2 regions of the Gellertiella sp. DMC107 genome follow, and region 1 is predicted to be linked to the other one. Evidence: predicted binding sites of a transcription regulator. Region 1 holds the regulator's gene; the other holds the start of a gene.

The links. Region 1 encodes PhoB, which activates phosphate uptake and scavenging genes when phosphate is short. Its sites were predicted from a motif close to TGTCATNNANCTGTCAT; they were not measured.
Region 2: ACT54B_RS14735 (alkaline phosphatase D family protein) is a predicted target of PhoB. The motif match lies at 11,726-11,742, and genes of this name have one in related genera.

The regions. Positions count from the first base shown of each region.
Region 1 covers NZ_JBQUZZ010000002.1:563,119-579,378, reverse strand. The annotation lists gene ACT54B_RS08285 (acetylornithine transaminase) at 1-1,099, opposite strand, end outside; gene ACT54B_RS08280 (GcrA family cell cycle regulator) at 1,508-2,038, shown strand; gene phoB (phosphate regulon transcriptional regulator PhoB) at 2,122-2,805, opposite strand; gene phoU (phosphate signaling complex protein PhoU) at 2,827-3,543, opposite strand; gene pstB (phosphate ABC transporter ATP-binding protein PstB) at 3,593-4,408, opposite strand; gene pstA (phosphate ABC transporter permease PstA) at 4,422-5,732, opposite strand; gene pstC (phosphate ABC transporter permease subunit PstC) at 5,729-7,210, opposite strand; gene ACT54B_RS08250 (PstS family phosphate ABC transporter substrate-binding protein) at 7,347-8,381, opposite strand; gene phoR (phosphate regulon sensor histidine kinase PhoR) at 8,569-9,768, opposite strand; gene ppk2 (polyphosphate kinase 2) at 9,994-10,884, shown strand; gene ACT54B_RS08235 (hypothetical protein) at 10,930-12,060, opposite strand; gene ACT54B_RS08230 (NAD(P)H-dependent flavin oxidoreductase) at 12,316-13,278, shown strand; tRNA gene ACT54B_RS08225 (tRNA-Thr) at 13,438-13,513, shown strand; gene ACT54B_RS08220 (DUF6766 family protein) at 13,535-14,170, opposite strand; gene ACT54B_RS08215 (bifunctional diguanylate cyclase/phosphodiesterase) at 14,255-16,260, opposite strand, start outside.
Region 2 covers NZ_JBQUZZ010000004.1:177,192-193,451, forward strand. The annotation lists gene ACT54B_RS14675 (uroporphyrinogen-III synthase) at 1-66, shown strand, start outside; gene ACT54B_RS14680 (COG4223 family protein) at 153-1,331, shown strand; gene ACT54B_RS14685 (heme biosynthesis HemY N-terminal domain-containing protein) at 1,342-2,904, shown strand; gene ACT54B_RS14690 (tellurite resistance TerB family protein) at 2,929-3,414, shown strand; gene ACT54B_RS14695 (glutamine amidotransferase) at 3,395-4,135, shown strand; gene ACT54B_RS14700 (MFS transporter) at 4,117-5,355, opposite strand; gene ACT54B_RS14705 (YggT family protein) at 5,460-5,792, shown strand; gene ACT54B_RS14710 (DUF167 family protein) at 5,792-6,100, shown strand; gene ppa (inorganic diphosphatase) at 6,102-6,641, opposite strand; gene ACT54B_RS14720 (hypothetical protein) at 6,819-7,433, shown strand; gene ACT54B_RS14725 (N-acetyltransferase family protein) at 7,437-7,943, opposite strand; gene typA (translational GTPase TypA) at 8,127-9,947, opposite strand; gene ACT54B_RS14735 (alkaline phosphatase D family protein) at 10,104-11,666, opposite strand; gene ACT54B_RS14740 (M3 family metallopeptidase) at 11,810-13,867, opposite strand; gene ACT54B_RS14745 (multidrug effflux MFS transporter) at 14,099-15,307, shown strand; gene ACT54B_RS14750 (argininosuccinate synthase) at 15,377-16,260, opposite strand, start outside.

The DNA.
Region 1 (16,260 bases):
GCAGCAGGCGGATGACGTTCTCGCCGGCGGGCACGCCCAGCAGATGCTCGCTGCGCATGGCGCCAAGCAGTGCGGCCGAAGGTGTCTTGGCCTTGATGCCGAGCATCAGGCCCTGGCCGCGGATTTCTGCAATCACGTCCGGGAAGCGGTCGGCTAGCGAGGCCAACCCTTGGGCAAAGAGCAGCGACATGTCGCGCACATGGTCGAGAAAGCCATCGGCCAGCACGACATCGAGCACGGCGAGACCGACGGCCATGGCGAGCGGATTGCCGCCATAGGTGGAGCCATGCGTGCCAGCGACCATGCCGGAGGCCGCCTCTTCGGTGGCAAGGCAGGCGCCGAGCGGGAAACCGCCGCCGATACCCTTGGCGACCGCCATGATATCCGGGGTGATGCCCGCCCATTCATAGGCGAAGAGCTTGCCCGTGCGGCCCACGCCGCACTGGACCTCGTCGAGGACGAGAAGCAGGCCATGCTCGTCGCAGATATCACGCAGGCCGCGCATGAATTCGACCGTCGCCGGGCGGATGCCGCCCTCACCCTGTACGGGCTCGACGAGGATGGCGCCCGTGGACGGGGTGATCGCAGCCTTGACGGCCTCCAAGTCGCCGAAAGGAACTGGATCGAAGCCCGGTGCCTTCGGGCCGAAGCCCTCGATATATTTCTCGTTGCCGCCGGCGGCGATGGTGGCCGTGGTGCGGCCGTGGAAGGCGCCCTCGAAGGTGATGATGTGGAACTTCTCCGGGTGTCCCTTGGAGAAATGATAGCGGCGGGCGGTCTTGATCGCGCATTCCAGCGCCTCGGCGCCGGAATTGGTGAAGAAGACCTTGTCCGCGAAAGTAACCTTCATGAGGCGTTCGCCGAGCGCCTCCTGGCCGGGTACTTCGTAGAGGTTGGAGAGATGCCAGACCTTGCCGGCCTGCTCCGTCAGGGCCTTGATGAGGTGCGGATGGGCGTGACCCAGCGAATTCACCGCAACGCCGGCTGCAAAATCCAGATATCGCTCGCCGCTTTCCGTGGTCAGCCAGACGCCTTCGCCATGGGTAAAGCGCAGCGGCGTGCGGTTATACGTGTTGTAGAGCGGCGCGGCAGCGGCCATGACCCACCTCGTATCTCAAGAAAAGCAGCTTCGACAGGGACCACGGATGCAGGCCCGGAAAAATCAAAATGCCGCCTTTCGGCGGCGGCGCACTATCCCCATTTCGCACTGCAATGTCAACAAAACCGGTGCATTTCGCCGCGCGTTCCGCCCGAACGACCTGGCGTTACGAGAGGCAGGCGAAGCGAAGCGCGGGCGGGAAGCAAGTTGGGGAAAAGTCGAAAATCGAATCATGATGATTCCAGCGACTCTTGTCACGGAGTCAGCCTCACACTAGGTTAAATCTCAATTACTAGACTGCATGCGGCGGAACTAGTCACGACAATGGTGAGGCGTTTTGGCGCCGGGCAACACCCGGCGCTGGGTGACGGATTCTTTCCATCACAGGCGCGACAGCGGAGAATGTGCATGAACTGGACAGACGAGCGCGTTGAGAAACTCAAGAAGTTGTGGTCCGAAGGCCTGAGCGCCAGCCAGATCGCGGCCCAGCTGGGCGGCGTCAGCCGTAACGCTGTCATCGGCAAAGTGCATCGTCTCAGCCTGCCCGGACGGGCCAAGGCCGGCGGAACCGCACCTGCAACCGCAGCGCGCACGCCCAAGCGGACGACTTCTGCACCGCGCGCGCCGAATTATGCGGCCCGCGCCACGACCCGCACGGTTACCCGTACCCAGGGCGCCACCGTCGTGCGCGAGGAGATCGAGGTCGACACCGTCGAGGAAATGCAGTTCGTACCGGCGAGCAACGTGGTCGTGCCGATCTCGCGCCGCCTCGAACTGACCCAGCTGACCGAACGCACCTGCAAGTGGCCGGTCGGCGATCCGCTGAAGGACGATTTCCACTTCTGCGGCAATGACAGCCCGGACAGCTCCCCCTACTGCAACTACCATCAGAAGCTGGCCTATCAGCCGGTTTCGGACCGCCGCCGCGCCGCGCGCTGAGCGGGTTCGAGGATTGACGAAAAAACCCCGGTTCGCTGAACCGGGGTTTTTTCACGCCTGTCTCCGGCGGGCTTCGTCTCGCATCAGCCCTCGATCGAATAACCGGCGCCACGCACGGTGCGGATCACATCCGACATGCCGGGCAGGTTCACCGCCTTGCGCAGGCGGCCGATATGGACGTCGACGGTGCGTTCGTCCACGTAGATATCGTGACCCCAGACGCCATCGAGCAGCTGCGAGCGGGAGAAGACGCGGGCGGGCGAGGACATCAGGAATTCCAGCAGCTTGAATTCCGTCGGCCCAAGCCGCACCTCGCGGCCCTTGCGATGGACGCGGTGGGTTTCGCGGTCGAGTTCCAGCTCGCCGCAGCGCAGGACGCTGGCGAGAACCTCGGGCTTGGCACGGCGCAGCATCGCCTTGACGCGAGCCATGAGCTCCGGCGTGGAGAAGGGCTTCACCACATAGTCGTCGGCGCCGGTCGAAAGGCCGCGCACGCGCTCGTTCTCCTCGCCGCGCGCGGTCAGCATTATGATCGGCAGGCGCTCGGTTTCGGGGCGCTGGCGCAGCCGGCGGCAGAGCTCGATGCCGGAAACACCCGGCAGCATCCAGTCGAGAATGAGAAGATCAGGCACGCGCTCCTTCAGCCGGGTCTCGGCTTCATCGCCACGCATGATGGCATCCACCTCGAAACCTTCGGATTCGAGATTGTAGCGGAGGAGTTCGGAGATGGCCTCCTCGTCCTCGACAATGGCTACCCTTGGGGTCATGGCATCTATCCTTGCGGGCACTTATTCGGAAACGGCAGAGGTGACGGTGTTGGCAGTATCGTCCTTGGGACGCTCGCCCTCCGGCTGCGCGCCGGTTGCCATGTAGTAGATCGTCTCGGCGATGTTCGTGGCATGGTCGCCGATGCGCTCGATGTTCTTGGCGCAGAAGAGAAGATGGGTGCAGGGGGTGATGTTGCGCGGATCTTCCATCATGTAGGTCAAGAGCTCGCGGAAGATCGAGGTATACATGGCGTCGATTTCCTCGTCGCGCTCGCGGATCGACTTCGCCTTCTCAGCGGAGCGGGTCGTATAGACGTCCAGCACTTCCTTCAGCTGCATCAAGGCGAGCTCGGAAAGGTGCTCGAGGCCGCGGGCGAGCTTTCGCGGCACGCCCTGCGCCTGGACGGCAATCACCCGCTTGGCGGTGTTCTTGCCGAGATCGCCCACGCGCTCCAGATCGGCAGCGATGCGGATCGAGCCCATGATTTCGCGAAGATCGGCCGCCACAGGCTGGCGGCGGGCGATGATGATGACAGCCTTGTCGCCCACTTCCCGTTCCGCGGCATCGAGCACGGCATCGTCGGAAATCACCTTCTGGGCGAGCGCCGTGTCGGAGTTGACCAGCGCCTGGACCGCCTCGGAGACCATCTGTTCGGCCAGACCGCCCATCTCGGAAATGCGGCGCGCCAGAAATTTCAGTTCTTCGTCAAAGGCGGAGTAAATGTGGTTGGAAGCCATAAGCCTGTTCCTTGTTCAGCATTCGGACGGGGACGGAGGCAAGGTGGCCTCAGCCGAAGCGGCCCATGATGTAATCCTGAGTGCGGCTCTCGTCCGGATTGGTGAAGATCTTGTCCGTATCGTTCTCCTCGACGAGGTTGCCGAGGTGGAACATGGCCGTGCGCTGGGAGACGCGCGCGGCCTGCTGCATCGAATGGGTGACGATGACGATGGTGAAGTTGGACCGCAGCTCGTGGATCAATTCCTCGACCTTGGCGGTGGCGATGGGATCGAGCGCCGAGCAGGGCTCGTCCATCAGGATGACTTCCGGCGAAACGGCCACCGCACGGGCAATGCAGAGGCGCTGCTGCTGACCGCCGGAAAGGCCCGTGCCGGCTTCGTGCAGGCGATCCTTCACCTCGTTCCAGAGACCGGCCTTGATCAGGCTCGTCTCGACGATCTGATCGAGATCGGCCTTGTTGCGGGCGAGGCCGTGGATCTTCGGGCCGTAGGCGACATTTTCGTAGATCGACTTCGGGAAGGGATTGGGCTTCTGGAACACCATGCCGACGCGGGCGCGGAGTTCCACCACGTCGATCGACGGATCGTAGATATCCTGGCCATCCAGCGTGATCTGGCCGGTGACCCGGCAATTGTCGATCGTGTCGTTCATGCGGTTCAGCGACCGCAGGAAGGTGGACTTGCCGCAACCGGACGGGCCGATGAGAGCGGTCACCGTCTTTTCGCGGATCGGAAGGCTGACATCGAACAGTGCCTGCTTGGGCCCGTAAAACACGGACACCTTGTTGCCTATCATCTTGTAGACCGGTTCGTTCATCGTCTGGGCCTGTCTGGGTTCGAGAGTGGTTTCTGCCATCATGTTCATGGAACGTTTTTCCTTACCAGCGGCGTTCGAAGCGGCGACGCAGCAGAATGGCGCCGAGATTCATGAGGATGAGGAAGGTGAGAAGCACGATGATCGCGCCCGAGGTGCGCTCGGTGAAGGCGCGTTCGGCTTCGTTGGCCCACATGTAGATCTGCACCGGAAGGGCGGTCGAAGGTTCGAGCGGGGTGGCGGGGAAATCCGCCACGAAGGCCACCATGCCGATCAGCAGCAGCGGTGCAGTTTCACCGAGCGCATGGGCCAGACCGATGATGGTGCCGGTGAGGATGCCGGGCATGGCCAGCGGCAGCACGTGATGGAAGATGGTCTGCATCTTCGAGGCGCCGAGGCCGAGCGCTGCGGCGCGGATCGACGGCGGCACGGCCTTCAGCGAGGCGCGGGTGGCGATGATGATGGTCGGAAGCGTCATCAGCGTCAGCACCAGGCCGCCCACCAGGGCCGCAGAGCGCGGCATGCCGGCAAAATTGATGAAGATCGACAGGCCGAGGAGACCGTAGACGATGGACGGCACCGCCGCGAGATTGTTGATGTTGACCTCGATCAGATCGGTCAGGCGGTTCTTCGGCGCAAATTCCTCAAGATAGATGGACGCGGCAACCCCGATCGGCAGCGACAGGACAAAGACCGTGACCATCATGAAGAACGAGCCCATGGCGGCGACGCCCAGACCGGCGGCTTCCGGACGGGAGGAGGCTCCGTTGGTGAACAGGCCTGTGTTGAATTCCTTGGTCAGATCGCCTGCGTCGCGCAGGGTCTTCATCCATTCGAGCTGCCGGTCCTTGACCTTGCGGCGCGCCTCCGGGACGGTCAGATCGATCTGGCCCTTGTTGGCGCTGTCGATATTGCCTTCCGCCAGCAGCGACACGTTCACGGTCTTGCCCACCAGGGAAGGATCGGCCAGGAGCATGTCCCGCAAATCAATACGCGCGCTGTCGGAGATCATCGAAGCGGCGAGCTTGGCGGACTTGCGGTCGGACGCATCGAAGCCGAGGCGCTTGGCAAGGCTGTGCTTGATCAGCTTGGCAAAATCGCCCTGGGCCAGGATCGCCGGGTTTTCGGCCCGCTTGTTGTCCGGATCGAGATCCTTTTCGGCAAATTCGATCGGGAGCGTGATCGTGGTCTGGACAAAGGCCGTATACCCCTTTGACACCACCGAGAAGATCAGCGCCGCGAGGAAGAAAAGGCCGACGGCCATGGCCACGATGCCGTAGGCGCGGAAACGGCGCTCGGCGGCATAGCGGCGCTTGATGCCGATATCACGGCGCGCGAGCGCGGGCATTCCGTTAAGCGTGACAGCGTCGCTCATTCGTACTGTTCCCGATATTTGCGCACGATGTAGAGCGCATAGATGTTGAGTGCGAGAGTAATGGCGAAAAGCGTGATCCCGAGCGCAAAGGCGACCAGCGTCTGCGGGGAGGTAAACTCCAGGTCACCCGTCAGCTGGTTGACGATCTTGACGGTCACCGTGGTCATGGGCTCGAAGGGGTTCAGGGAAAGGCGGGCGGCGACCCCGGCCGCGAGCACCACGATCATGGTTTCGCCGACGGCCCGCGAGGCGGTCAGCAGGAGGGCGCTGACGATGCCCGGAAGCGCAGCCGGCAGGATGACCCGCTTGATCGTTTCCGAGCGGGTGGCGCCCAGTCCGAGCGAACCATCCCGCAGGGCGCGCGGAACCTGCGTGATGATATCGTCTGAAAGCGACGACACGAAGGGGATCAGCATGATGCCCATGACGATACCCGCCGTCAGAACGCTCTGCGCCTGGATGAAATTGACGTAGTTGCCGGTGACGAGCCCGTTCAGCTCTGCGGAAATGTCCCGCAGGAAGGGGCCGACGGTGACCAGCGCAAAGAAGCCGTAGACGATGGTGGGGATGCCAGCCAGAAGTTCGAGCGCCGGCTTGGCGAGGTTGCGCACCCGGGGTGAGGCATATTCGGCCATGTAGATGGCGGAAAGCAGGCCCACCGGCACGGCGCAGAGCATGGCGAAGAAAGCGATGTAGAGCGTGCCGGCGAGAAGCGGGATGAGACCGAACTGGCCGCCTTCGCCACCGGCACCGGCCGCGGCGAAGCGGGGATCCCACACCGTGCCGAAGAAGAATTCGTGCATCGGCACCATGGCGAAGAAGCGGGTGGCTTCCGACAGCATGGAGACGACGATGCCGACCGTGGTGAGGATGGCAATGGTGGAGCAGAGGGCCAGCGCCACCAGCATCAGCTTTTCGATGTGGTTGCGGGCACGGAAGGCGGGTGCCAGGCGGCGATATCCCAGGAAAGCGCCGAGGGCCGCGACGACGATGCACACGGCGGCCATGGCCTTGTGGCTCGAGGCATCCATGGCCGTGCGCTTCAGCGCGGCCTGAATGATCTCCGGGCGCACATCGGCGGCAACGGGCACGGCCTTTGAGGCAAGCAGCTCCGGCCATTGGACCGTACCGGCCTCGGCGGCGGCGATCTCGGCGTCGGACAGCTGTTCGACACCCTTGGCGATGATGGTCACGGTGCCGTAATTCAGCGCTTCGGACGCTGCATCGGCCCTGAGGTCGGCAGGCAGCGTCGCCCGCACGCTGTTGTCGATATAGATCGGCGCCGCAATCGACCAGACGAGCAGCACAAGCACGGCAGGCAAAAGGGCGGTCAGAGCCACATAGGCGCTGTGATAGGCGGGGCGGGAATGGGCTTTTTCGCTGGTTGTCCGGGCCATCGCGCTGGAGCGGGCCCGACCGGCGACATAGGCGACCAGCGCCATCAATGCCAGGATCAGGAGAAGCAGGGGCGTCTTCATCGAGCACCTTTTCTGGGGCAATTCCGGAAGGCTTTAAACCCTTCCGCGTCACGAAGGCGCCCATCGGCGGGCACCATGCCTTGCAGGCTGTAAACCCGGCGCGGCCCGAGGCCACGCCGGGATGCATTCTTCTGGATCAGAGAGTCTTGCCTTCGGCAGCATCCTTGCGGATCTGCTCACGCTCGGCGTCCGGAGCCGGAACCAGACCGTATTCGGCGAGCGGGCCGTCCGGGCCGATCATCTTGTCGGAGGTGAAGAACTCGACATATTCCTTCAGGCCGGCGATGACGCCGAGATGGGCCTTCTTCACGTAGAAGAACAGCGGGCGCGAAACCGGATATTCGCCGGATGCGATGGTTTCAACCGAGGGCGTCACGCCGGAAACGGTTGCGACCTTCAGCTTGTCGGAGTTGTTTTCGAAGAAGGACAGGCCGAAGACGCCGATGGCCTTCTTGTTGCTGTCGATGCGGGCGAGCGTCTCGGTGTAGTCGCCGTCGATATCGACTGCAACGCCGTCCTTGCGGACCTTCACGCACTTGGCGGCCGCTTCCTTTTCGTCGGCGATCTGTGCCTTGATCACGTCGGCAGCGCCGGTTTCCTTGCAGCCGTCGGCCAGAAGCTTCTGTTCGAACACTTCACGGGTGCCATGCTTTTCACCGGGGATGAATGCCATGATGTCTTCATCCGGCAGGTCCTTGTTGACTTCGGACCACTTCTTGTTCGGGTTGGCGACGAGCTTGCCGTCCACAACCAGCTCGGCGGCGAGCGCCAGGTAGACGTCCTTCGGGGTCAGGGCGAAATCGACGTTGGAGGCGTCGGTCGCGAAGACGATGCCGTCATAGCCGATGCGGATTTCCTGAACGTCGGTGACGCCGGCAGCTTTGCAGGCCTCCAGCTCTTCCTTCTTGATCTGGCGGGAAGCATTGGCGATGTCGATGGTGTCGGGGCCGACGCCCTTGCAGAATTCCTTCAGGCCAGCACCGGTGCCGCCGGATTCGACGACGGGGGTCTTGAACTGGGTGTTGGCTTCGCCGAAGGCCTCGGCAACGATCTTGGCATAGGGGAGAACCGTGGAGGAACCAGCGATCTGGATCTGGTCGCGCGCATGGGCGGCGCCCGCAAAAGCAACCGAAGCGATCAGCGCCGCAGCCGTGAAGTGAAGAACTTTCATGGGAAACTCCCGTCGTGAAACCGTTTTGTTGCGGACCGTGTCCGGCCTTTCCTCAGGAGAGGCACGGCTGATGTACCTGCTGACGGCTCACCTTTTATGTCAGATGCATGAAACTATTATGACAGGTCAACCTTTTGATTTTTAAATACTTTATGCGTCACATAGCGCTTCGTGACTGTCATATATGTCAGAAGACGACAGTGAAGCGGCTTCCTTCGCCCGGTTTGGACTGGATCTGAAGACGGGCGCGGTGGCGGGTGAGGATGTGCTTGACGATGGCAAGGCCCAGTCCGGTTCCTTTCCGGGACCGGCTCGCTTCGACATTCACGCGGTAGAAACGCTCGGTGAGACGGGGAACATGCTCCGCCTCGATACCCGGCCCCTGGTCGGTGATCGAGACCGAGATCGCTCGACCGGCCTCCTCGCAAAGCTCGATCTCCACCGTCTTTCCCTCCTGACCATACTTGCAGGCGTTTTCGACGAGGTTTTCAAAGACCTGCACGAGCTCGTCCCGGTCTCCGTTCACCAGCACCGGATGATCGGGCAGATGCAGGCCGATCTCGACACCGAGGCTGGCGCCGAGCGGCTGCAGGGCATCGCGCACATGGGACAGCACGGGCACCAGATCCACGGTCTCGGAGGGAGCGATATGGGCCTTCATCTCCAGGCGCGAGAGGGAAAGCAGATCGTCCACCAGTCGGCTCATCCGGTTCACCTGCTCCAGCATGATGCCGAGGAAACGCTCCTGCGCTTTCGGATCGGAGCGCGCCGGCCCCTGGAGGGTTTCGATGAAGCCGCGCAAGGACGCCAGCGGGGTCCTTAGCTCGTGGCTGGCATTGGCGACGAAATCGGTGCGCATCTGGTCCATCTTGTGGACGCTGGAGACGTCGTTGAAGGCGATCAGAAAGCGCCCGCCACCGCTTTCCGCCACCCGAACCCGGTAGGCACGCGACGAGGGAACACGCTCCACATAATCCCGCGCATGCGGTTTGCGGCTGCGCATGCCTTCACGCACCATGTCGAGGAGGCCGGGGGCGCGAAGCCGGGCTGAAATATGGGCCCGTTCCGCCAGAACACCGAAGGCCTCGCGGGCCGCTTCGTTCTGCAGCAGGATTTCCTCTTCGCCATTGATCAGGAAAACGGGGAAATCGAGCGCATCAATCATGGCCCTGGATTCCGCCAGGGACGGCGCCGGGACGGCCGGGGCCGACACAACAGGCAGGATCGGGAGATAATCGCGCGGGGTGGGACGCGAAAGCGCCACGACCATGACTAGGATCATGGCGGCCACCGCATAGAAGGCGGGAATGCCGGCAACAACCGCGCCGCTGGCCACGACGGCCAGGGTGGCCAGCAGGACGGCATTGTCCCGCAGCCGAACCAGAATGCGCCTCACGCCCTCATCCTCCAAAGTGGCCTCCCTTCCTGACGAAGTCACCGGAATATCGGCGCTTCATGACATTGGTGTCTCAGACATTCACGGCTTGCGCAAATCCCGGTTGATGACGCAAGCCATAGCCAGCAGCGCAGCTGGCCTTTTCCACGCCCACAAGATGCTTGTCTTCCCCCATGCTTTGCACCAATTTCACACCACAACAAGAAGGAGCGTGGCATGGCAGACCAGACGGAAAGCAGGGCAGTCGAGCTGAAGATCGGCAAGGAAACCCGCGTCTTTGACATAGACGACCCGAAACTGCCCGGCTGGATCAAGGACGAAGCGTTGCAATCCGGCGGTTTTCCCTATGACAAGAAGATGAAGCAGGAGACCTACGAGGCGGAGCTGCAGGCTCTCCAGATCGAGCTCGTCAAAGTGCAGTTCTGGTTGCAGAGCACGGGCAAGCGGGTTCTGGCGCTGTTCGAAGGCCGGGATGCGGCCGGCAAGGGCGGCGCGATTGCAGCAACCCGCGAATATATGAACCCCCGCTCGGCCCGCACCGTCGCGCTTTCCAAACCGACCGAAACCGAGCGAGGCCAATGGTATTTCCAGCGCTATATCACGCAATTTCCCGCAGCCGGCGAATTCGTCCTGTTCGATCGCTCCTGGTACAACCGCGCGGGGGTAGAGCCCGTCATGGGGTTTTGCACGCCGGAGCAATATGCGCAATTCCTCGATCACGTCCCGCGTTTCGAGAAAATGGTGGTGGACGAACACATCCATTTCTTCAAGTTCTGGCTGGATATTGGCCGAGAAATGCAGCTGAAGCGTTTCCATGACCGCCGCCACGATCCCCTGCGGGTATGGAAGCTGTCGCCGATGGATATCGCCGCGCTGAACAAATGGGACGACTACACGGAAAAGCGCGACAGGATGCTGGCTGAAACCCATAGCGACAAGGCACCCTGGACCGCGGTTCTTGCCAATGACAAGCGACGGGCCCGCACCAATGTCATCCGCCACATGCTCAAATCGCTGGACTACGAGGGCAAGGACGAAAAGGCGATCGGCGAAATCGACAAGAAAATCCTATTCGACGATCCGCAGAAGATGCTGAAGCGGGATTGAGACACGTCCGGCTCCGCTCTCCTTCTCAGGGCGGAGCCTTTCCGGTCACGGAACCGGCAGGACGCGCAGCGCGACCAGATCGACGCCGCCCCCCTCCCCGGTCGCGTCGGCATTCAGCACCAGGGCCGGCGTGTCGCCCTTGCCGGGACCCGGCGTGATCTGGATCAGCGCGTCGGAGCGCTGGGCCGCAACCGTAAACCGGTGGCGCTCGCAGGTGCCGATCGAGGCGAGTTCGCAATCGACCGTTACCTGGACCGGCTTTTCATTCGCAGACCGCATGGTAACGGCGAGGGTCAGCTCCTGCCCCTCCCATTTCCGGAGAATTTCGCCGGGAAGAAGGATCCTCACCGCACCGTCCGGCTCGGCCGACCGGGAGGTGATGCGGATGACCGGGCCATCGCCGGTGGAAGCCAGCTTTGCGTCCGACAGGCTGCCGGCCGCCACGCGCTTGATCTCGCCGGGCTTGAAGATCTCGATCCAGTCCTTGGAAAAATTGGACGACGCATTCTGGGCGGGGGCCGTGTTGTCGCCGGAGGCATCGGGCAGATCCTCCTCGCTGACGGCAGCGGGCGGATTGGCTACCGAAGTATCACGCTCGGCGTCGGACAGCAGCAGCCCGGAATTCAAGACCCACCAGGCGCCGACCGCAAGGAAGGCCAGCAACATGACCCAGATGAACAGCCGCGCGAAAAAGCCGCGCTTCTTGCGCGGCCGGGCGGCTGCCGACGGACGGCCACTCACGCGGCCTGACGGACGGCCGGACGGAGCGCCGGATAAGATGGTTGCCTCGGTCCGCGGTCCCGGCCTGCGGTCCTCCTCCCCCAGCCGTTCGGCGCGCAAACCGCCGAGGGAATCGTCCTCGGCGCTGTCTTCTTCCGCCGTTCGCTGATCGTCGAGGCTTGCCATATCCGCTTCGAAATCGCTGTACTGGATATCGGACACAGGATCGGCGACGACGATGCCGAGCTTCTGGCGCTCCTCCATCTCGATGGTCTTGATCGACGCTTCCAGCCGGTGGCGTTGCTGCGCAACGACTGCGGGATCGCTGACATCCTGCTTGCGCAGCCCTGTCTCAAGCGCCTGGCGGGCGGATTGATAGATGCGGGCCCGAACTTCCGGGTTGCTCCGGTCCGCCCGGTCAAGAGCATTTCTGATGGCCGTTTCCAATCCGCTCAAACAGGTCGTCCTTCCACTCATGGCAGCCACGCGTGCCGAAGCACGGGGGATCGTTCCCCAGAATCGATAGAGAGAAGCCTTGCGAACCGCAAGTGTCCAGTTTGCGGCAGCGCGCGCACCACGCCTATCTGGTGCTTGCCAGCGTCCTTCGCCTCGGGAAATATGGCACGAACCCGCCTTTTTCGGCTTTGCCCGCCAAGGCGGTCGTGCTAGCAATATTGACGTTATCGTAAACGTAAGACGGAACCTGCCGCCATGGCGCTGCCGCCCATCCTGAAAGACAGACTGAGGCTTCCGGCGATTGCCTCGCCGCTCTTCATCATTTCCCACCCGGCGCTGGTGATCGCGCAATGCAAGGCGGGCATCGTGGGCGCCTTCCCGGCGCTCAACGCGCGCCCGGAAAGCCAGCTCGACGAGTGGCTGGCGGAAATCACCGAGACGCTGGCCGCCCATGACGCGGCCCATCCCGACCGGCCTGCCGCTCCCTTTGCCGTGAACCAGATCGTGCACGGCTCCAACAAGCGGCTGGAACAGGACCTGACGCTTTGCGTGAAATACAAGGTGCCGGTGGTGATCTCCTCGCTCGGCGCGGTGCCGGAAGTGAACCAGGCGATCCATTCCTATGGCGGGGTGGTGCTGCACGACGTCATCAACAATCGCCATGCCCAATCGGCGATCCGCAAGGGCGCAGACGGCCTGATCGCCGTCGCGACCGGTGCCGGTGGGCATGCGGGCACGCTTTCGCCCTTTGCGCTGGTACAGGAAATCCGCCAGTGGTTCGACGGACCGCTGGCTCTGGCGGGCGCCATCTCGACCGGCGGCGCCATTCTTGCTGCCGAGGCCATGGGCGCGGATCTTGCCTATATGGGGTCGCTGTTCATCGCGACGGAGGAGGCTCGCGCCTCGGATGCCTACAAGCAGTGCATCGTCGACAGCACCGCGGCCGATATCGTCTACAGCAACTACTTCACCGGCATTCACGGCAATTACCTGAAGCCCTCGATCACGGCCGCTGGCATGGATCCGGAGCATTTGCCCGTTGCCGATCCGTCCAAGATGGACTTCGGCAAGGAGCAGACCGGCGCCAAGGCCTGGAAAGACATCTGGGGCTGCGGCCAAGGGATTGCCAATATCAAGGCCGTCGAACCGGTGGCGGCCGTGGTCGACCGGCTTGAGCGCGAATACCGTGCGGCACGGGCCCGGCTCTCGCTCCGCTGAACCTCTGCCTGCGCCCGGCCGGCCAAGGCCAGGCGCAGGTATTCCACAGGCAGAAAGGAACGGGCGGCAATTTTCCGAAAGCGAAAATGGTGGCTTGAATTTCCAATCAGTTCCCTGTATCAGCCCGCACAGACATCGCCCGGCGATGCATCTCTAAGGGCCGCTTTAGCTCAGTCGGTAGAGCACATCATTCGTAATGATGGGGTCACGTGTTCGAGTCACGTAAGCGGCACCACTTCTCTCAGACATGCTCCTTTCAGTTTCCGGTATCGCTGTCCGATGCCTCGACCGGTTTGGATTCCGGTGAGCCGCGATAGCGCAGGAAGATGGAGAGAACCACGAGAATGGCCGTCGAGAGGAATTCCGATTGCCAGTTCTGGAAAGATTCGAACCAGAAGGTTGCGCTGGCCAGATGGTTCCAGAGGGCAACCGCGGCCTCTCCATGCAGGCGCGATTCTTCCGCGTCCGCCTCGGCGCTGCCGACAAGGTGCAGCACGAAACTGAGCAGGAACAGGATTGCCAGTGCGATGCCCAGCGAATGCTCGTAGAGCCAGCGTCCCGAGAGGACGGGCGCCGATGGGTGCGGTGCGGAAGGCTCCGCCTTCTCGTCCTCGTCCGGATCGCGCGATTCGGCAGACCCCTTCTGAAAAAGATAGGCCGTCAGCATGACATAGGCCGACATCTGCAGGAATTCGCTTTCCCAGTTCTCGAAAAGAGCGGACAGGAACGAACCTGACTGCATATAGGCGCTGAGCGCAAGGGCGCCCTGGCCATGCCGCGCCAGCTCCTCGTTCTCGGCCTTCCAGCCGGCCAGCAGCATGCCGCCGATGGAAAGCACCGTTGCAATCAGAAGGACGATGGTCAGCCCGTTGTTGCGAAGAAAACGCCGCATGAATGCACTCCCCTGTTGTCCCGGCGCGCCGGGCTCTCTTCAGGGGAATGGCTTTTCAGGCTTTCTGGTTCCGGCGGAGAAGGTTCAGGCGCGCCGGCGCGAGCGCAATATCTTGCCGGGCTTGTAGTTGCGGGCAAAGCCGAGGAAATCCGCACCCGACATGGGGCGGGCGAAGGCATAACCCTGCAGGGTTTCGCAACCCATTTCCCGCAGCATGGCCGCGTGATCCATGGTCTCCACCCCTTCCGCCACGATACCGATGCCGCAGGTGCGCCCGATATCGATGATGGAGGAAACGAGTTGCCGCTCGCGGACCGAGGTGAGGATCGGCCGGATCAGCTGGCGATCGATCTTCAGCTTGCGGGGGGTGAGCTTCAGCAGGTTGATGATGGACGCGTGGCCCGTGCCGAAATCGTCGATCTCCACCTCGATACCCAGCGACTTCAGGCGGCTGATGGTTTCCACCACCGTATCGTCGTCATCGTCGAAGGAAATGGATTCCAGAAGCTCGAAGCAGACCGAGCCCGGCGTGTAATGCAGACGCTCCACCTTTTCGAGAAGCTGCCCGTCCATAAGGCGCTGGGCGGAGATGTTCACGGAAACGCGGGGTACCGCGAGGCCTGTCACCTGCCACTGGTTGAAATGAAGCAGGGCCTGGTCGAGCACGATCTCATCGATCCGCTGCATCAGATGCATGCCCTCCGCAATCCGGAGAAAACTGTCCGGCGCCAGCAGACCCCGTTCCGGGTGATCCCAGCGGACAAGAGCCTCGACACCGCTGATCTCCAGCGTCGCCGCATCGAACTGCGGTTGGAAATAGGCGAGGAATTCGCCCTCCTCCAGGGCACGCAGGATATCGTCGGCGGTCTGTTTGTGGCCCACCATCTGGGCCCGCAGGCCATCGGAGAAGTATTCCACCCGGCTGCGTCCACGCCGCTTGGCTTCGTAAAGGGCAATATCGGCATTGACCAACAGCTGAGACGCACCGTCTTCCTGCATCCAGGTGGCGATGCCGATACTGGCGCCGGCGCGGCACTCCTGCCCTTCGAACAGGATCGGCTCGCCGATCGCCTTTTCAACCCGACGCGCGATCCGTTCCAGTGCTTCGGTTCCGGGAACATGGCGATGCACCACGATGAATTCGTCACCGCCGAAACGAGCGACGAAATCCTCCGGCTCCACGGCTCGGCGCAGCACCATCGCGGCATGTTTCAGGATGGCATCGCCGGCCGCGTGGCCGAGCGTGTCGTTGATATCCTTGAACCGGTCGAGATCGAGATGAAGGATGGAAATGTCGCTGCCATCGTCCGGCCGGGCGAGCTGGGCAAGATGCTGGTCCAGGTAACGGCGGTTGGGCAGGCCGGTCAGGGAATCGTGGAGGGCATTGTGCTCCATCTGCCGGTGAGCCTGTTCCAGCGCCCGGTTCTTTTCCTCGGCCAGCTCCCGCGCACTGCGCAGCGCCTCTTCACGCCGGACATCCTCGGTGATGTCCCATTCCACGCCCAGGAACCGCTCCTTGCCGTTCGTCGCGTCGATGAGGCGTCCGAAAGCGCGGATATGGCGGATTTCGCCGGTATCGGGCCGGATGATGCGATATTGCCCCGCATAGGGCGCACCGGTGCGGATGGTTCTTGCATAGACCGCTTCCGCCGCCCGACGGTCGTCGGGATGAACGATCGCGCGCCAGTCGGCAAAATCGTAGAAATCCTTGCGGGTGACGATGCCGAGATGATCGCGCACCCGCTCGTCCCAGGTTTGCAATCCGGACTGGATGTCGTGCTCCCAGATGCCGATGCTCGATGTGGCGAGCGCCAGCTCCAGCCGCCTCGACAGCGCCTCCAGCCTTTCGCCGTTCTGCTCCAGATGCTCCATCGTGCGATGCCGTTCCGCCATGAGGCGGATGACCCAGGCAACAGGCACCAGGATGGCCGCCGCGGCAAACAGCAGAAACAGCCGGAAGCGCAGCAGGCCGGCATTGTCGATGGTCCAGCCGCTTTTGGGAACCGCCGCCAGCAGCCAGTAGTCCTCGCCGATATTCACCGTCATCCGGACGGGATCGCGGCTGAAGACATCGGCCTTGCCAAAGAAGG
Region 2 (16,260 bases), on a different contig from region 1:
TCCCGCATCCATATTGCTCCCGAGACGAGCGAGGACGCCTTGCTGTCCCTGCTCGGAAGCGTCTGAATTGGCGGTCCGAAACCGGGCTATTTCGTTGACGGGCCTTTTCTTCCCCCTCTTGACCCTCTACTTTCCCATGGAGAGTTCAAGACATGAGGAATGCCATGGTTCAGGACAGGTCTACCGGCGATCAACAGGGCGATGAAGCAGACATCCTGGATCTGAAGGCTGAACCGAGTGAACCGGAGGCCGGACGCTCCGCACCAGACGATGCGGACCGGACCACGGCCGATAGGGCCACCAGCACAAGCCCCTCATCGGCTGCGCCGGGTCCCGATCCCGAAACGTCCGCCCCAGCCGGAAAGGCAACGGTCCGCAACCCCTCCCCCTCCATGCCGGCCATGATCGGCGCGGGAATTCTCGGCGGGCTCATCGCGCTCGCTGCAGCGGGCAGCATGCAATATGCCGGCTACCTGCCGGCCGCCAGCGCAGAGAAGGGCGGGTCCGGAACGGGGGAAGAAATCGCGACCCTGCGCGCCGAAGTGGATGGGCTGAAACAGCAACTCGCCACCATTCCAGCCGATGTCCAGCCCACCGGAGACCTCGAAAAGCGTATTGCCGCGTTGGAAAACCGACCCGTCGCATCCGGAAACGCCGATCCGCAAGTCTCGGCGAAAATGGAGGCGCTTGAAGGCCGGCTGAAAAAATTCGAGGAAGCGGCCGGTCAGAGCGAGGCCGAAGCCACCCGCAAGATGTCTGATCTTTCGGCGCGCCTCAAGGAGGCCGAAAAGACCCTGGCACAGAGACCCGGCGAGACCGCGGTTTCCCGCACCATTGCTGCAACCTATCTGAAAGCGGCCGTCGACCGGGGAGATCCCTTCCTCACAGAACTGGAAACTTTTGCCGCCCTTGCGCCGGACGAACCGGCTGTTTCGGGCCTGAAGCCCTTCGCCGCGGCTGGTGTAACGTCGAGGGCAGAGCTGGTGCGGAGCTTCGATGCCGTCGCAACATCCATTGTCGAGGCGATCAATCAGCCCGCGGCGGGCGAAGGCTGGACCGACCGCCTGCTTCACAGTGCCCGATCGCTTGTCAGCATTCGCCCGGTTGGAAACGTCGAAGGGACCGACGGAGGGGCTGTCCTCGCCCGCCTGGAGGACAAGTTGAAGAATGGCGATTTCAAGGGAGCTGCACTGGAGTGGGAGGCCCTGCCGGAGGCGGGCCGTGCCGTCTCCGCTGCCTTCAAGCAATCGCTCGACAATCGCATCAAGTCCGACGAACTGACCGGCGCTCTTGTCGAGCGCACCAAGACATCCGCATTGCAGGCCGGCTGAGGGACCAAGAATGATCAGACTTATATCCTATGCTGTCCTGGTTCTTGCTCTTGCCTGGGGCTTTTCCTGGCTTGCAGACCGCCCTGGCCAGATGATGATCCTGTGGCAAGGCCAGCGGGTCGAGATGAGCCTCATGGTGGCCGCGGCGATGATCGTTGCCGTCATGGCCCTTTTTCTCATGATCTGGTGGCTGGTCCGGCTGGTCTGGACGTCTCCGCAGGCGGCATCCCGCTATTTCCGGGCCCGCAAACGGGATCGCGGCTATCAGGCGCTCTCCACGGGGCTGATCGCTGCCGGGGCCGGCAATGCTCTCCTTGCCAGCAAGATGGCCGAGCGCACGCGCGGCCTCCTGAGTGCCGATCAGGAGCCGCTGATCCATTTGCTGGAAGCACAGGCCGCCCTTATCAAGGGCGACCACGATGCCGCTCGACGGAAGTTCGAAGCCATGGCCGAGGATCCGGAAACCCGGGAACTGGGTCTTCGGGGACTTTTCATCGAGGCGAAGCGCGCAGGGGCGGGTGAGGCAGCGGAGCATTTTGCCACCCAGGCTGTCGAGCGTGCGCCCTATCTGCCCTGGGCGTCCCAGGCTGTCCTGGAATATCGGACCCGTGCGGGCGATTATGATCGGGCGCTCGACATTCTGGAGAAACAGAAAGTCTCCCACAGCGCCGGCGGACGCGACACCACGCGCGAGCGCGCTGTCCTCCTGACGGCGCGTGCCGGGTCGAGACTGACCTCGGACCCCAAGCTTGCCCGGGAAGATGCGTTGCAGGCCCTGAAATATGCACCGGCGCTCGTACCGGCGGCGGTCATTGCTGCCAAAGCCTGGTTCCGGGAAGACAATTTCCGGCGCGGCACGGCCGTTCTGGAGCAGGTCTGGAAAATCGAGCCTCATCCGGACATCGCAGAGACCTATCTGCGCGCCCGGAGCGGCGATACGGCCCTGGACCGGCTCAAGCGCGCCGAAAAGCTGGAAAGCCTGAAGCCGGACAATCCGGTGGGGCTGGCCGCTACGGCCCGAGCGGCTCTTGAGGCCCGCCAGTTCGACAAGGCGCGCGAGAAAGCGGAAGCAGCGCTGAAGCGCGATCCGCGCGAGGGCATCCTGATGCTTCTGGCGGAAATCGAAGAAGCGGAGACCGGCGACCAGGCGCGCATGCGCCACTATCTTGCGGCGGCTTTGCGGGCTCCCCGCGACCCCGCATGGGTGGCGGATGGGGTTGTCTCCGACACCTGGCACCCACTGTCTCCTGCGGGGGAATTGGGCGGCTTCGTCTGGAAGCCTCCTTACGAGAACGAGGATGATGCGGCACAGCTGCTGCTCGACGACCTCCCGCCGCCGGCACCCCGGATTGTGGAGCCGGAGACACCGGCAATCGACGTTTCCGCGACGATCAGGGAAGAGCCGCCCCAAAGCTTGCCGACGCAGGAAACACAGGCTCCCCGAGCCGACAAGTCTGCGCCGGGAACGGACCCGACCGTTGTGCCGTTCTTTGGTCATGCGCCCGACGATCCGGGCGTAAGGGCCGGAGCCGTGCGGCCCCTGGACACGAAAAAACGCAAACCGCTATTCTAAGGATCGGTGAAGGGGACCGCAGGCATGTTCGAAAGACTGCAGGAATTCTTGAAAACGCTTGCCATGCCGGGCGACCGGCCGAGCTTCGAACCGGGTGACCCGCGTCTTGCCGTTGCGGCCCTTTGCATTCAGGTCATGGAGGCGGATGGCATCGTGCGCGACAGCGAGCAGGATCAGCTGAAGCAGATCCTCGCCGACCAGTATGATCTTGAAGGATCGGAGCTCGATGCATTGATTGCAGCAGGCCGGGAGGCGGGCAGCGAGGCCGTCGACTATTACCGCTTCACCTCCGAATTGAAGCGGCATCTCGACGAAGAGCAGCGCCGCCACCTCATTGGCCTGCTTTGGGATATGGTCTATGCTGACGGCGAACGCAGCGAAATGGAAGATCACGCGCTGTGGCGTATTGCCGATTTGCTGGGCGTCTCTGGCCGCGACCGGATAGAGGAACGGCAAAAAGCCGCTTTGCGCGCCGAACATGTCAGCCCCGATGAGATCAAGCCTGTCTGAACAAGCCCACCTGCAGCAGAATCTGCCCGTTTTGATCGTGCTCCATCAGGAACGCAGCAGCCCGGGTCGCATCGGGCAGTTGCTTCTAGAGAAGGGTTTCCCGCTCGACATCCGGCGGCCTGCATTGGGCGACCCGCTTCCGGAAACGCTCGCCTTCCATTCTGGCGCCATCGTCTTCGGCGGCCCCATGAGCGCCAACGATCCGCACGATTACGTCAAACGGGAGATCGACTGGATTTCCCTTCCCCTCCGGGAGAACAAGCCCTTCCTGGGTATTTGCCTCGGCGCCCAGATGCTGGTGCGCAATCTCGGTGGAGAAGTCCGGCCCCATAGCGAGGGGGTTACGGAAATTGGCTGGTATCCCATCACGCCTACCGAGACCGGACGGGCGCTGCTGCCTTGGCCGGAGCAGGTTTATCACTTTCACATGGAAGGTTTCGACCTGCCCCGCGGGGCTGAATTGCTGGCATCGGGCGCCCATTATCCCCACCAGGCATTTCGATACGGGCGTAATGCCTGGGGAATTCAGTTCCATGCCGAACTGACCCGCGCCATGATGCAGCGCTGGGTGGTTCATGGTGCTCACAGATTTGTCTTGCCAAACGCCCAGTCGGGGCGACAGCATCTGGAAGGCCGTCTCCTGCACGATGCACCGCTCCGGACGTGGATCTCGTCCTTCCTCGATCTGATCTTCGCGTCCGCTCAGGCCCGACCCAGGTGATCGGGTGCATCGAGGCTGTCGATGCGACGGAGCTTCGGAAAGCCGGCCGCCCAGAGGAACGACACGGCCAGCGTGCCGATACCGCCAATCACCACGGCCGGCACGGCGCCGACGAGATGCGCCATCGTGCCGGCGCGAAATTCGCCGAGCTCGTTGGAAGCGCCGACAAAAACCATGTTGACGGCATTGACCCGCCCGCGCACTTCGTCCGGCGTCCAGAGCGTGATCAGGGTTTCCCGCACATAAACGGAAACCATGTCCGCCCCACCCATGACAAACAGGGCCGCGATCGATACCCAGACATGGGTAGACAGGCCGAAGAGGACGGTCGCCAAGCCGAACAAGGCCACACCAGCGAACATGAGCCGTCCGGCATGGTGGCGGATGGGATAGGCCGCAAGCAGGGCAGCGACCACAATGGCGCCTGCTCCCGGCGCAGATCGCAGAAGACCGAGCCCCCAGGGCCCGAGAACAAGAATGTCCCTCGCGAAAACCGGCATCAGCGCCACTGCTCCACCGAGCAGGACCGCAAAAAGATCCAGCGTTACGGCTCCCAGCACGATTTTTTCGGAGGAAATGAACCGGAAGCCGGCCAGAACCGTGCTCCAGCTGCCCGCCTCCGCCGAGCGCCGTTGCGGAGGCTTGGGGATCGAAAAGACCAGCGCTGAGGCCGCCAGAAGGAACAGGAGCGCGACGCTATAGGCTATGGCTGCGCTGAGCCCATAGAGAAGCCCCCCGGCGACGGGCCCGACAATGGAGGCCGCCTGCCAGGAAGAGGAGTTCCAGGCAATGGCATTGGCGAGGTCTTTTTCCGGTATCAGGTTTGGCGCGAGCGATTGAACGGCAGGGGCCATGAAAGCCCGCTCGATCCCGAAAACGATCAAAACGGCGAATACGGGCAGCGGAGAGAAGGCTTTAGCCAGCGTAATGCCGAGCAGGGCGGCGCAGCAGGCCACGCTGAGCAGCATACAGAGAGCCACGATCATGCGGCGATTGTAGCGGTCAACCACCGAACCGGTAATCAGCAGGAGAAGCAGCGAGGGCAGAAACTGGACCAATCCGATCATGCCGAGCAGCAGCGTATTGCGCGTTTCGTCATACATCTGCCATCCGACGGAAACGCTGATGATCTGGATGGCAAAAGTCGCCAGAAAGCGGGCAACGAAGAATCGTGCATAGGCCGAATGACGAAAGGCGGCAAAGCGATCCTGGGTCTGCATTGTTGCCCTCATGGTTCTCGTGCCTTTCTTGAAATTTTGCCTGTTAAACATGATTCTTCAATCGAACGGGAGCCCCACTTGCTCCCTTTGGCGGCAATGACTACATGTCTAGAAACGGAAATTCGGAGACGCACATGGTCGCGCTTTTTTGGCTGATTTATACGGTTTTGGATATTTACTTCTGGATATTGATCGCCAGCGCCGTCTACTCTTGGCTCTATGCATTCAACGTCATCAATCCCCGCAATCAGGCGATTGCTTCGATCGGTCAGTTTCTCTACGCCGTCACAGAGCCGGTTCTCGCTCCCATCCGTCGCCGGCTGCCCAATCTGAACGGCATCGATATCTCGCCGATTGTGGTGATCGTCCTCATCCAGTTCTTGCAGATCTTCCTGAGAACGAGCGTTCAGCCGGCCGTCTTCAGCGCGCTGGGCTGATGGATCAACCCTTCACCGTTCTGGCAGATCATGTGCGCCTTTCGGTTCGGCTGACGCCCGCCGGCGGGCGCGATCTGGTCGAAGGGCTGGAGAAAGCGGCCGATGGCAGCCTCTGGCTCAAAGTCAGGGTGTCGGTGCCCCCCGAAGATGGCAAGGCGAACAAGGCGCTTGTCGCACTCCTCGCCAAGACCTTCAGGATACCGAAGTCGGCGCTGAGCTTCGTTTCCGGCGAAACATCACGCAAAAAAATCCTCCGCATCGAGACCGATCCGGAGGATTTCAAGCGCAGGATAAGCGCGTTTTTCTAGCTTACTTTCCAGACTTTGCCTTGCAGCGCTCGACGGCCTCGGCGATCAGGCGTTGCGCCTCGTCAACTCCATGCCAGCCGAAGATCTTGACCCACTTGCCGGGCTCCAGATCCTTGTAGTGCTCAAAGAAATGCTCGATCTGCTTCAGGGTGATCTCGGGGAGATCGGTGAAGTTGCGCACCTTTTCATAACGCTTGGTCAGGTGGTCGGACGGCACGGCAATGATCTTCTCGTCCTTGCCGGAATTGTCTTCCATCATCATGACGCCGATGGGACGAACATTGATGACGCAACCGGGAATAAGCGGACGGGTATTGCAGATGAGAACGTCGATCGGGTCGCCGTCATCCGACAAGGTGTGCGGAACGAAGCCGTAATTGCCCGGATAGGTCATCGGCGTATACAGGAAACGGTCGACCACCAGCGTACCGGCGTCCTTGTCCATTTCATACTTGATAGGATGACCGCCGACCGGGACTTCAACGATCACGTTGACGTCGTGAGGCGGGTTCTTGCCGATGGAAATGGCGTCGATGCGCATGTAGATCCCCGTGTGATGGTTCGGATGGCCGGCAATATCCAATTTCATTCCGCAACGCAACACGGCTTTAGACCTATCGTGACCACCGAACCGGGCCGTTTTGCTGGCAAAGCCGGCATTTCCCCTTGCCTCATTCCTCTTTTGGCGGAAGATGAGGAAAGACTGCGGGGATGTGAAATGACCTTCAAAAGAGTGATCCCGGCCATGACCATCCTCCTGTGCGCGTCCGTCGCCCAGGGGGCAGACAGCCTTTTTACCAAGCTGACGCTCGACCGGTGCAAGACCATGCAAGAAGATCAGGGCGGGGTGATCCTCCGCTGTCCCGGTCTCAAGGGCTATCCCGTCCTCTACAAGGAAGGAGACCTGCGGCCGAGCCTTTTCTACGGCCCGGTCAACAAGGCTTATGCCGACGAGGGCTTCGAGACCTTTTCGGCTTTTGCCAGCGTCAACGATACGATCGAATGGCGAATCGCGGACAAGAAACCGTATGCGGCAGTTCTCCGCTTTTTCATCGCGAATTCGGATCCGCAGACGGGCGCGACTTCTGACGCCCTGAAGGGACAGGTTCTGGTGATTGCCCGGGTGGCTTCACGCGCAGACGACCGCAGCTGCGTGATTGGCATGGTCGACGCATTAGCGAACCGGAATGCAAACGAGCTTGCTCGAAAAGTGGCGGATGAAAAGGCCTCCCGCTTCGCCTGCGGCGTGGATACGGCGGTCTTCGAGGGGGATAAGGGTCCGCTTTCCTCCACATTCAGCAGCACGCTTCCAGGCTCTCAGCCGGCGCAGTAGCGGTCAGCTCCAGACATACCCAATCTTCTTGAGCGCACTGGTGCCGAAATTCTCCATTCCCTCGGCAATGTCGAGGCCGCCCTGATTGCGAAAAAAGCGATCCGCATGTTCGCTGTCTTCCAGGCACCAGACAACGAGACCACTGCAGCCGAGCGATTTCAGCAGCCGCCGGCATTCCCCGAAGAGCAGCCGACCGAGGCCGATGCCCTGATATTCCGGACGAAGGTAGAGTTCATAGACTTCGCCCTCCTGCGGCAGTGCACGGGCGCGGTTGAGGCCGAGTGTCGCGTAACCTGCCACCACACCCTCGACTTCAGCGACCAGAAGGGTGGCCGGTCCCTGGGTTGCCTTGCGCCACCAGCTCTCGCCCCGACGCTCGATCATGTCACGCAAAGGCTTGTGGGGGATGAGACCTTCATAGGCATGCTGCCAGGAAGCCCGGTGCGCCTCGGAAATGGCACGCGCATCATGCGGCTCGGCACGGCGGACATCGATCGATACGGTCTTCATGACGCAACTCTGACCCTTGGACAGACGGATCCGCAATCATTGCGAACCATCTCGAATATTCGAAGCACTCGCTGAAGTTAACGGTTTTTTAAGAGGCAGGGCAAGGCGTAAAAACCCCCGCACACAAGCAAAAACCCCGGCCGCAAGGCCGGGGTTTTCGAGAGGGTCCTGCAGAAACAGCGATCAGATGGCTGCGCGCTGCTTTTCGAAGCGCTTGCGATCGTTTGCGTCCAGATAAATCTTCCGGAGGCGGATGGACTTGGGCGTGACTTCCACAAGTTCGTCGTCCTGAATCCAGGAGAGCGCCCGTTCCAGCGTCATGCGGATCGGCGGAGTCAGTTTTACGGCTTCGTCCTTGCCGGCAGCGCGGATGTTGGTGAGCTTCTTGCCCTTCAGCACGTTCACTTCCAGATCGTTGTCACGGGAGTGAATGCCGATGATCATGCCCATATAGACCTTCTCGCCCGGATCGATGATCATCGGACCGCGATCTTCGAGGTTGAAGAGGGCATAGGCGACGGCTTCACCGGCTTCGTTGGCAAGCAGAACGCCGTTCACGCGGCCACCGATCTCGCCCTTGTAGGGCTGGTAGCTGTGGAACAGGCGGTTCATGATCGCCGTGCCGCGGGTATCGGTCAGAAGCTCCGACTGGTAACCGATCAGGCCACGGGTCGGCGCGTAGAAGACCAGACGCACGCGATTGCCGCCCGACGGACGCAGCTCGACCATCTCGGCCTTGCGCTCGGACATCTTCTGCACGACGACGCCGGAATGTTCCTCGTCCACGTCAATCAGCACTTCTTCGATCGGCTCGAGAAGGTTGCCGTCCTCATCCTTGTGCATGACGACGCGCGGACGGGAGACGGCAAGTTCAAAGCCCTCGCGACGCATGGTTTCGATCAGAACGGCAAGCTGCAATTCGCCGCGACCGGACACATAGAAGCTGTCCTTGTCCTCGGCTTCCTCGATCTTGAGGGCCACATTGCCTTCCGCTTCCTTGAGCAGACGGTCGCGAATGACACGCGATGTCACCTTGTCGCCTTCGGTGCCCGCCAGCGGGCTATCGTTGACGATGAAGGACATGGTGACCGTCGGCGGATCGATCGGCTGGGCCTTCATCGGCTGGGTCACCGAGGGATCGCAGAACGTATCGGCAACCGTGCCCTTGGAGAGACCGGCAATCGCCACGATATCGCCTGCATGGGCTTCTTCGATCGCGGTCCGCTCAATGCCGCGGAATGCCAGGATCTTGGAAATGCGGCCATTTTCGATCAGCTTGCCATCGGCCCCCAGCACCTTGACGGCCTGGTTCGGCTTGATGGACCCGGAGGCAATACGGCCGGTGATGATGCGACCGAGGAAGTTGTTGGCTTCCAGGATCGTGCCGATCATGCGGAAAGGACCTTCTTCGACCTTCGGCTCAGGCACATGCTTCAGCACGAGATCCAGCAGCGGCGCCAGGCCTTCATCCTGCGGACCTTCCGGCTCGTAGTTCATCCAGCCGTTGCGGCCCGAACCGTAGAGGATCGGGAAGTCGAGCTGTTCGTCGGTGGCGTCGAGGGCTGCGAAGAGATCGAAGACTTCATTGATGACCTCATCGGCGCGCGCATCCGGGCGGTCGATCTTGTTGATCGCGACGATGGGGCGGAGGCCGACCTTCAGCGCCTTGCCGACCACGAACTTGGTCTGCGGCATCGGCCCTTCGGCCGCATCGACGAGAACGATGGCGCCGTCCACCATCGAGAGGATACGCTCGACCTCACCACCGAAATCGGCGTGTCCGGGCGTGTCGACGATGTTGATGCGGGTTCCCTTCCATTCGACCGAGGTCGCCTTGGCGAGAATGGTGATGCCGCGTTCCTTTTCCAGGTCGTTGGAATCCATCACGCGCTCGGCGACGCGCTGGTTTTCACGGAAGGAACCGGACTGTTTCAGAAGTTCGTCAACAAGGGTGGTTTTCCCATGGTCAACGTGCGCGATGATCGCGATGTTGCGAATGGCCATAATGAATTCTTCTCTGGAGCTGGGGCGCATCATCGGGAGCAAGCGCCAATTTCAGTTGGCGCGCTCATAGCCTGTTTTTTGCAAATGCGAAAGGGGGGCGGGCGGATCATGCTTGAATACCGGCCTTTCGGGCCATTCGGTCCTGTCCATGCGCGGTCAGGAAACCGGCATCGTCGGGCGGCGGTCGTCGGGCGGCAGAGTGGCGGACCAGAGCTCCCGGTCGTCCCGATCCATGAGGCGGACGGTCATCTCGCCGCTTCGGCCGTGGATGTCCACGCGGCCAAAGAATTGCAGGCCGGCCGACGGCGGCAAGTTGCTCTCCGCACCACCCGGGGCCGCCTTGAGAAAGCGAACCTCCGGCCCGAAGGTCTTGTCGAGCGGTTTCGGTCCGTAGGTACCGGCATGCAGCGGTCCGGATACAAATTCCCAGAAAGACAGGAAATCAAGGAACTTCGCCCGCTCGGGACTGTAGTGGTGGGCGGCGGTGTAATGGACATCGGCCGTCAACCAGACGGTATTGCGAATGTCCCGATCCTTCAGAAAGCGCAACAGCCGGGCAAATTCCCGTTCACGCCCGTCAGGGACGCCATTATACCCGTCCGAAACCGCTTCAGCGCCTTTCTGCCGGCCATAATCGTCCCAGTTGACGAGCCCGATCGGCATGTCGCAGGCCATGACCTTCCATAGCGCGCGAGACCCGTCGAGCGAAGCCGTGAGCCAGTCGATCTGCTGCTTGCCAAGCAGTTGGGAAGAACGGGGATCCTTGTTCGCCCCGCGATACGAGCGTAAATCGAGAAAAAAGACATCGAGAAGCGGCCCATACGAAATCTTCCCGTAGATCCGGCCGGGTTCGCGCACCGCATATCGGATCGGAGTCATCTCCTCGAAGGCACGCCGAGCGCGGCGCGAATAGACGGAAATGTCCTTTTCCGGGTAGCGGGCATCGCCGGAAAGATCGGTAGAGGGAGACCAGTTGTTCAAAACCTCATGATCGTCCCATTGGTAGAAGCTGGCGCAACCGGCGCTGAACTGTCTGACATGGCGGTCGAGCAGATTGTATTTCCACTGCCCGCGATACTCGTCGAGACTGCGGGCAACATCCCGCTTCTCGTCTGTCACGATCCTGTTCTTCCAGACGGTACCGTCTCTCAGGGCGATCTCGTCGGGAATGGGATTGTCCGCGTAAACCGTGTCGCCCGAATGGATGAAAAAGTCGGCTTCGTGCCGGGCCATGGTCCGGTAGGTCGCCATGCCTGTCTCTTCGATCCCGTAACCTTGGCCGGCCGTATCGCCCGACCACAGGAAGCGCACCGACCGGCGGCGAAGCGGTGCGGTCCGGAAACGCCCGACGACGGGCTCCGATTGAATGAAGCCGGATTGCAGGTCGCTTGCCTGGAACCGGTAAAAATAATCCTGATCGGGCAGCAGGCCGTCAGCCAGCGCCTTGATCGTGAAGTCGCGATCGGGATGGGCGGTTAAAGTCGGGAGATGCAAGGGATCGGAAAAGCTCTCGGTCGTGGAAAGCGCGATATCGACCCGTGCCGGCCGGTCGAGCCGTGTCCAGACCATCCCGGACCGGAAATCGACATCGCCTGACTGCACGCCGTGGCTGAAGACAGGCGCGCTGCGGTGACGGGCATAGTAGGGCATGCCCAGCCCGGCCCCCGAGGAGAGCCCGAAGGCGCCGGTTCCAAAAAGAAAGTTTCGACGTGTCAGCATTGCGCGATCCGCTCGGTTCGGGCTGAAGAGCCAACCCGAACCGAGAGTCGCAGACGGGCGTGACACCCGCATGCCGCGCGTGTGACGCGACGGCTACAATTTGACCAAGACCCGGTGACACCGTCGACGGGAAACCTGGCGTTTCAGGCCGCAAGCCCCTTCTTGACCAGCATGGCTTCCGCGCTCGGCATCTTGCCGCGGAAAGCCCGGTAGGTTTCCTCCGGATCGATGGAACCGCCGACGGAATAGACATGATCCGCAAGCCGCTTGGCCATGTCGGGATTGAAGACGTCTCCGGTTTCCTGAAACGCGGAGAAGGCATCCGCGTCCAGCACTTCCGACCACATGTAGGAATAGTAACCGGCGGAATAGCCATCCCCGGCAAAGACATGCTGGAAGTGGGGCGATGCGTGACGCATGGTGATGGAATGCGGCAGACCGATCTGGCTCAGAACGGCTGCCTGTACGGCCATCGGGTCTTTGGGCGGTTCCATCGTATGAAAGGCCATGTCGACCAAAGCAGAGGCCGTGAACTCGACCGTGGCAAAGCCGGAATTGAACGTCCGGGCAGAGAGCACCTTGTCCAGCAGCGCCTGGGGCATGGGTTCGCCGGTTTTTTCATGCAACGCATAGCGCGACAGGATTTCGGGAACCGTCAGCCAGTGTTCATAGAGCTGCGAGGGGAGCTCCACGAAATCCCGCGACACGGACGTTCCAGAAACGGAAGGATAGCGCACGTTGGACAGCATGCCATGCAAGGCATGACCGAACTCATGGAACAGGGTGCGGGCGTCGTCGAGCGAAAGAAGGGCCGGCTGGCCTTCCGCAGGCTTGGCGAAATTGCAGACATTGTAGATGATCGGGATCTCGCCATCGGCACCGCTGGCAAGGCGCATCCGGTGCTGAGACTGGAAAGCGCTCATCCACGCGCCGGAGCGTTTCGAGGCGCGCGCAAAGTAATCCCCGAGGAAAAGGGCCTTCAGTTTGCCGGATGCGTCGTGGATCTCGAAGGTCCGGACATCGGGGTGATAGGCTTCTATCCCCTTCACTTCGCGTGCAGAAATGCCGAACAGCCGGTGGGCGACATCGAAGCAGGCTTCGATGATCCGCTCCAGCTGAAGATAGGGCTTCAGCTCCGCCTCGGAAAAATTGAAGCGCTCGGCTCGCAGTTTCTCCGCATAGTAACGCCAGTCCCACGGCATGATCGGATGGTTTTGGCCCTCCCGTCGGGAAAGCGCCTCAAGGTCGGCCTCTTCCTCTTTCGCCCGGGCGACAGCCTTTTCCCAAACCTGCCTCAGCAGCCCGTTTACCGCACCGGGTGTCTTCGCCATCGTATCGTCGAGCTTCAGCGCGGCATAGTTTTCGTAGCCCAGAAGGCGGGCCTTCTCCGCGCGCAATGCCAGCATTTCGGTCATCAAAGGCCGATTGTCCGTTTCGCCGGATTGTTCGCCGCGCGCCACCCAGGCCTTGAAGGCCTGCTCGCGCAGGGCACGATGGGGGCAAAATGTCAGGAAGGGTTCGATGATGGACCGCGAAAGGGTCACCGCATGTTTGCCCTCTTCTCCCCTTTCGGTTGCCGCTCCCTGCATCGCTCCCAGAAGGAAATCAGGCAGGCCCCTCAGATCATCGCTCTTGTCGAGAAAAAGGCACCAGCTCTTCTCATCCGAAAGCACATTCTGCCCGAACCGTGCACCGAGCCCGGCAAGCTTTTCGTTGATGTCGGCAAGGCGCTCCTGCTGGGGGCCGGGGAGTTTGGCGCCGGATTTCACAAATCCCTTCCAGTGTCGTTCCAGCACGCGGCGCTGCTCTTTATCCAGCCCGAGGCTGTCCCGCTGTTCCCAGAGGGCATCAATCCGGGCAAAAAGCGCCGCATTCATGCCGATCCGCGAATAATGGCGGGACATCAGCGGCGCAATCTCCCGCTCATGTGCCTGGATATCGCTATTGGTATGAGCGCCAGCCCGATTCCAGAAAAGTGAAGACACCCGGGACAGACTGTCGCCAGCCACTTCGAGCGCCTCAATCGTGTTGCCGAAAGTCGGGGCATCCGCCTGGCTGGCAATCGCTTCGATTTCGGTATCATGCGCTGAGAAGGCTGCGTCGAAGGCCGGCTTGAAGTCAGCAATCGCGATCTTGTCAAAACGCGGAAGTCCGTGAAGGCCGGACCAAACGAAAATTTCCCTGTTCACGCTTTCGGACACGCCGATCATCCTTCCTGCCTGTGATTCCTGTCCCTTTATAAGGGTCAAGACCGCGCTTTCCTATGCCCGGACTTGGGATGCCGGGACCGTTCAGCGTCGGTCTTTCGGGCCAGCCGAACCTGAATTGGCTGGAAGGGACCTTGCCAGCCGATCTGCGGCGTGCAGGGTGGTTGACCAAAAGTCTTTCCGACCCAGATTGGCCTCGTGACCCCGCAACACGCAAGACAGACCATGCCTCAATCCTCCATGACCGAAAAGCGCACGAGTCTGATCGGTGCGCTGCTGACGGCGCTCGGCCCAATCGCAATGGCGATGTATACACCCACCATGCCCCGGCTGGTGGAGGTCTTCTCCACGACCGAATCCGCCATCAAGATGAGCCTGTCCCTCTATTTCGCCGGTTTCGCGATCGCCCAGCTGGTCGGAGGGCCTCTCTCCGATGCCATCGGCCGACGCAAGGCCACGCTGCTTTTTCTGGCAATCTTCATCTCCGGCAGCATCATCGCCGCTTTCGCCGGCAGTATCGGCCTGCTGCTGGCGGGCCGTCTGGTGCAAGGCATCGGGGCCTCTATCGGGGCAGCGGTCGCGCGCGCCATCGTGCGGGATCAGTTTACCGGCCAGGAGGCTGCCCGGATCATGAACACGATCGGGATCATGCTGGCCATCGGCCCCGCGCTTGCCCCGACGCTGGGCGGTTTGCTGCTGGCAAGCTTCGGCTGGCAGTCGGTCTTTCTGGCACTGTTGGCCTTCGGCGTGATCGCAGCCCTGACGGTCTTCTTTCTCCTGAAGGAGACCGCCAGACCCGATCCCACGCTCGCCCGGCCGGACCGGCTTGCCCGCGCCTATGGGCGGCTGCTTCTCGATATCCGCTTCGCCTCCGGATCGCTTGTCCTGATGGGAACGATCGGGGCGCTTTACGCCCAATCGACCATGCTACCCTTTATCCTGATCCGGATGGTGGGGCTTAGCCCGACCCAGTTCGGCATTGGAATGCTCGCACAAACGGGATCCTATTTCCTTGGATCGGTCGCCTTGCGGTTCGCCGCGCCGCGTCTCGGCGGCCATGGTTCGGCCCTGCTAGGGCTCTGCTTCACGCTGGCAGGGGCCTGCGCCATGCTGGTATCCACCCATTTCATGACACCGGATTATCTGACCATCATGGTTCCGGTTGCGCTCTGCACCTTCGGCCTCGCCATGATCAGCCCCCATGTGGTGACGGCAACCCTGGCTCCCTTCCCGGAAGTAGCAGGCTCCGCATCTGCGCTGATGGGCTTCATCCAGATGGGCGGAGGTTTTGTCGCAGGCTCGCTCGCAGCCTGGATCGGCACCCCGCTGCAAGCCTTTGGTCTCATCATTCCCGCCATGGAGCTGCTGGCGGTCGCCAATTATGCGCTCCTTGTCCTCGTCAGCCGCAGCCGGGGTTCGAAGAGCTTTGGTTGACCATCGGCCACCCATGAAAAAGCCACCCGTCCGGGGGACGGGTGGCTTACAAAAACCGGGTGAAGGTTATCAGCCCTTGCGGTTGCGCTTGCCCAGCGTGCGAAGACGCAGGGCATTCAGCTTGATGAAGCCGGCCGCATCCTTCTGGTCATAGGCACCCTGGTCGTCTTCGAAGGTCACGAGCGCATCCGAATAGAGCGACTTTTCGCTTTCGCGGCCAACCACCATGACATTGCCCTTGTAGAGCTTGAGCGTCACTTCACCTTCCACATGTTCCTGGCTCTTGTCGATGAGGGCCTGCAGCATTTCACGCTCGGGCGAGTACCAGAAGCCGTAATAAATCAGTTCGGCATATTTCGGCATCAGCTCATCCTTCAGGTGAGCGGCGCCCCGGTCCAGGGTGATCGACTCGATCGCCCGATGGGCGGCAAGCAGGATGGTGCCGCCGGGCGTTTCATAGACGCCGCGCGACTTCATGCCCACAAAGCGGTTTTCGACGAGATCGATGCGGCCGATGCCGTTATCGCGACCGTAATCATTGAGCTTTGCGAGAAGGGTTGCCGGGCTCATCCGCACGCCATTGATCGAAACCGCATCGCCCCGCTCGAAGCCGATCTTGATGACGGTTGCCTGGTCGGGAGCGGCTTCCGGAGAGATGGTGCGCATATGCACATATTCCGGAGCTTCGACGGCAGGGTTTTCCAGAACCTTGCCTTCGGAGGACGAGTGCAGCAAGTTTGCATCGACCGAGAAGGGCGCTTCGCCCTTTTTGTCCTTGGCTACGGGAATCTGGTGCTTCTCGGCGAAATCGAGCAGGTCGGTGCGGCTCTTGAACGACCAGTCCCGCCAGGGTGCGATGATCTTGATATCGGGGTTCAGCGCATAGGCGGAAAGCTCGAAGCGAACCTGGTCGTTCCCCTTGCCGGTAGCTCCATGCGCGATGGCGTCGGCGC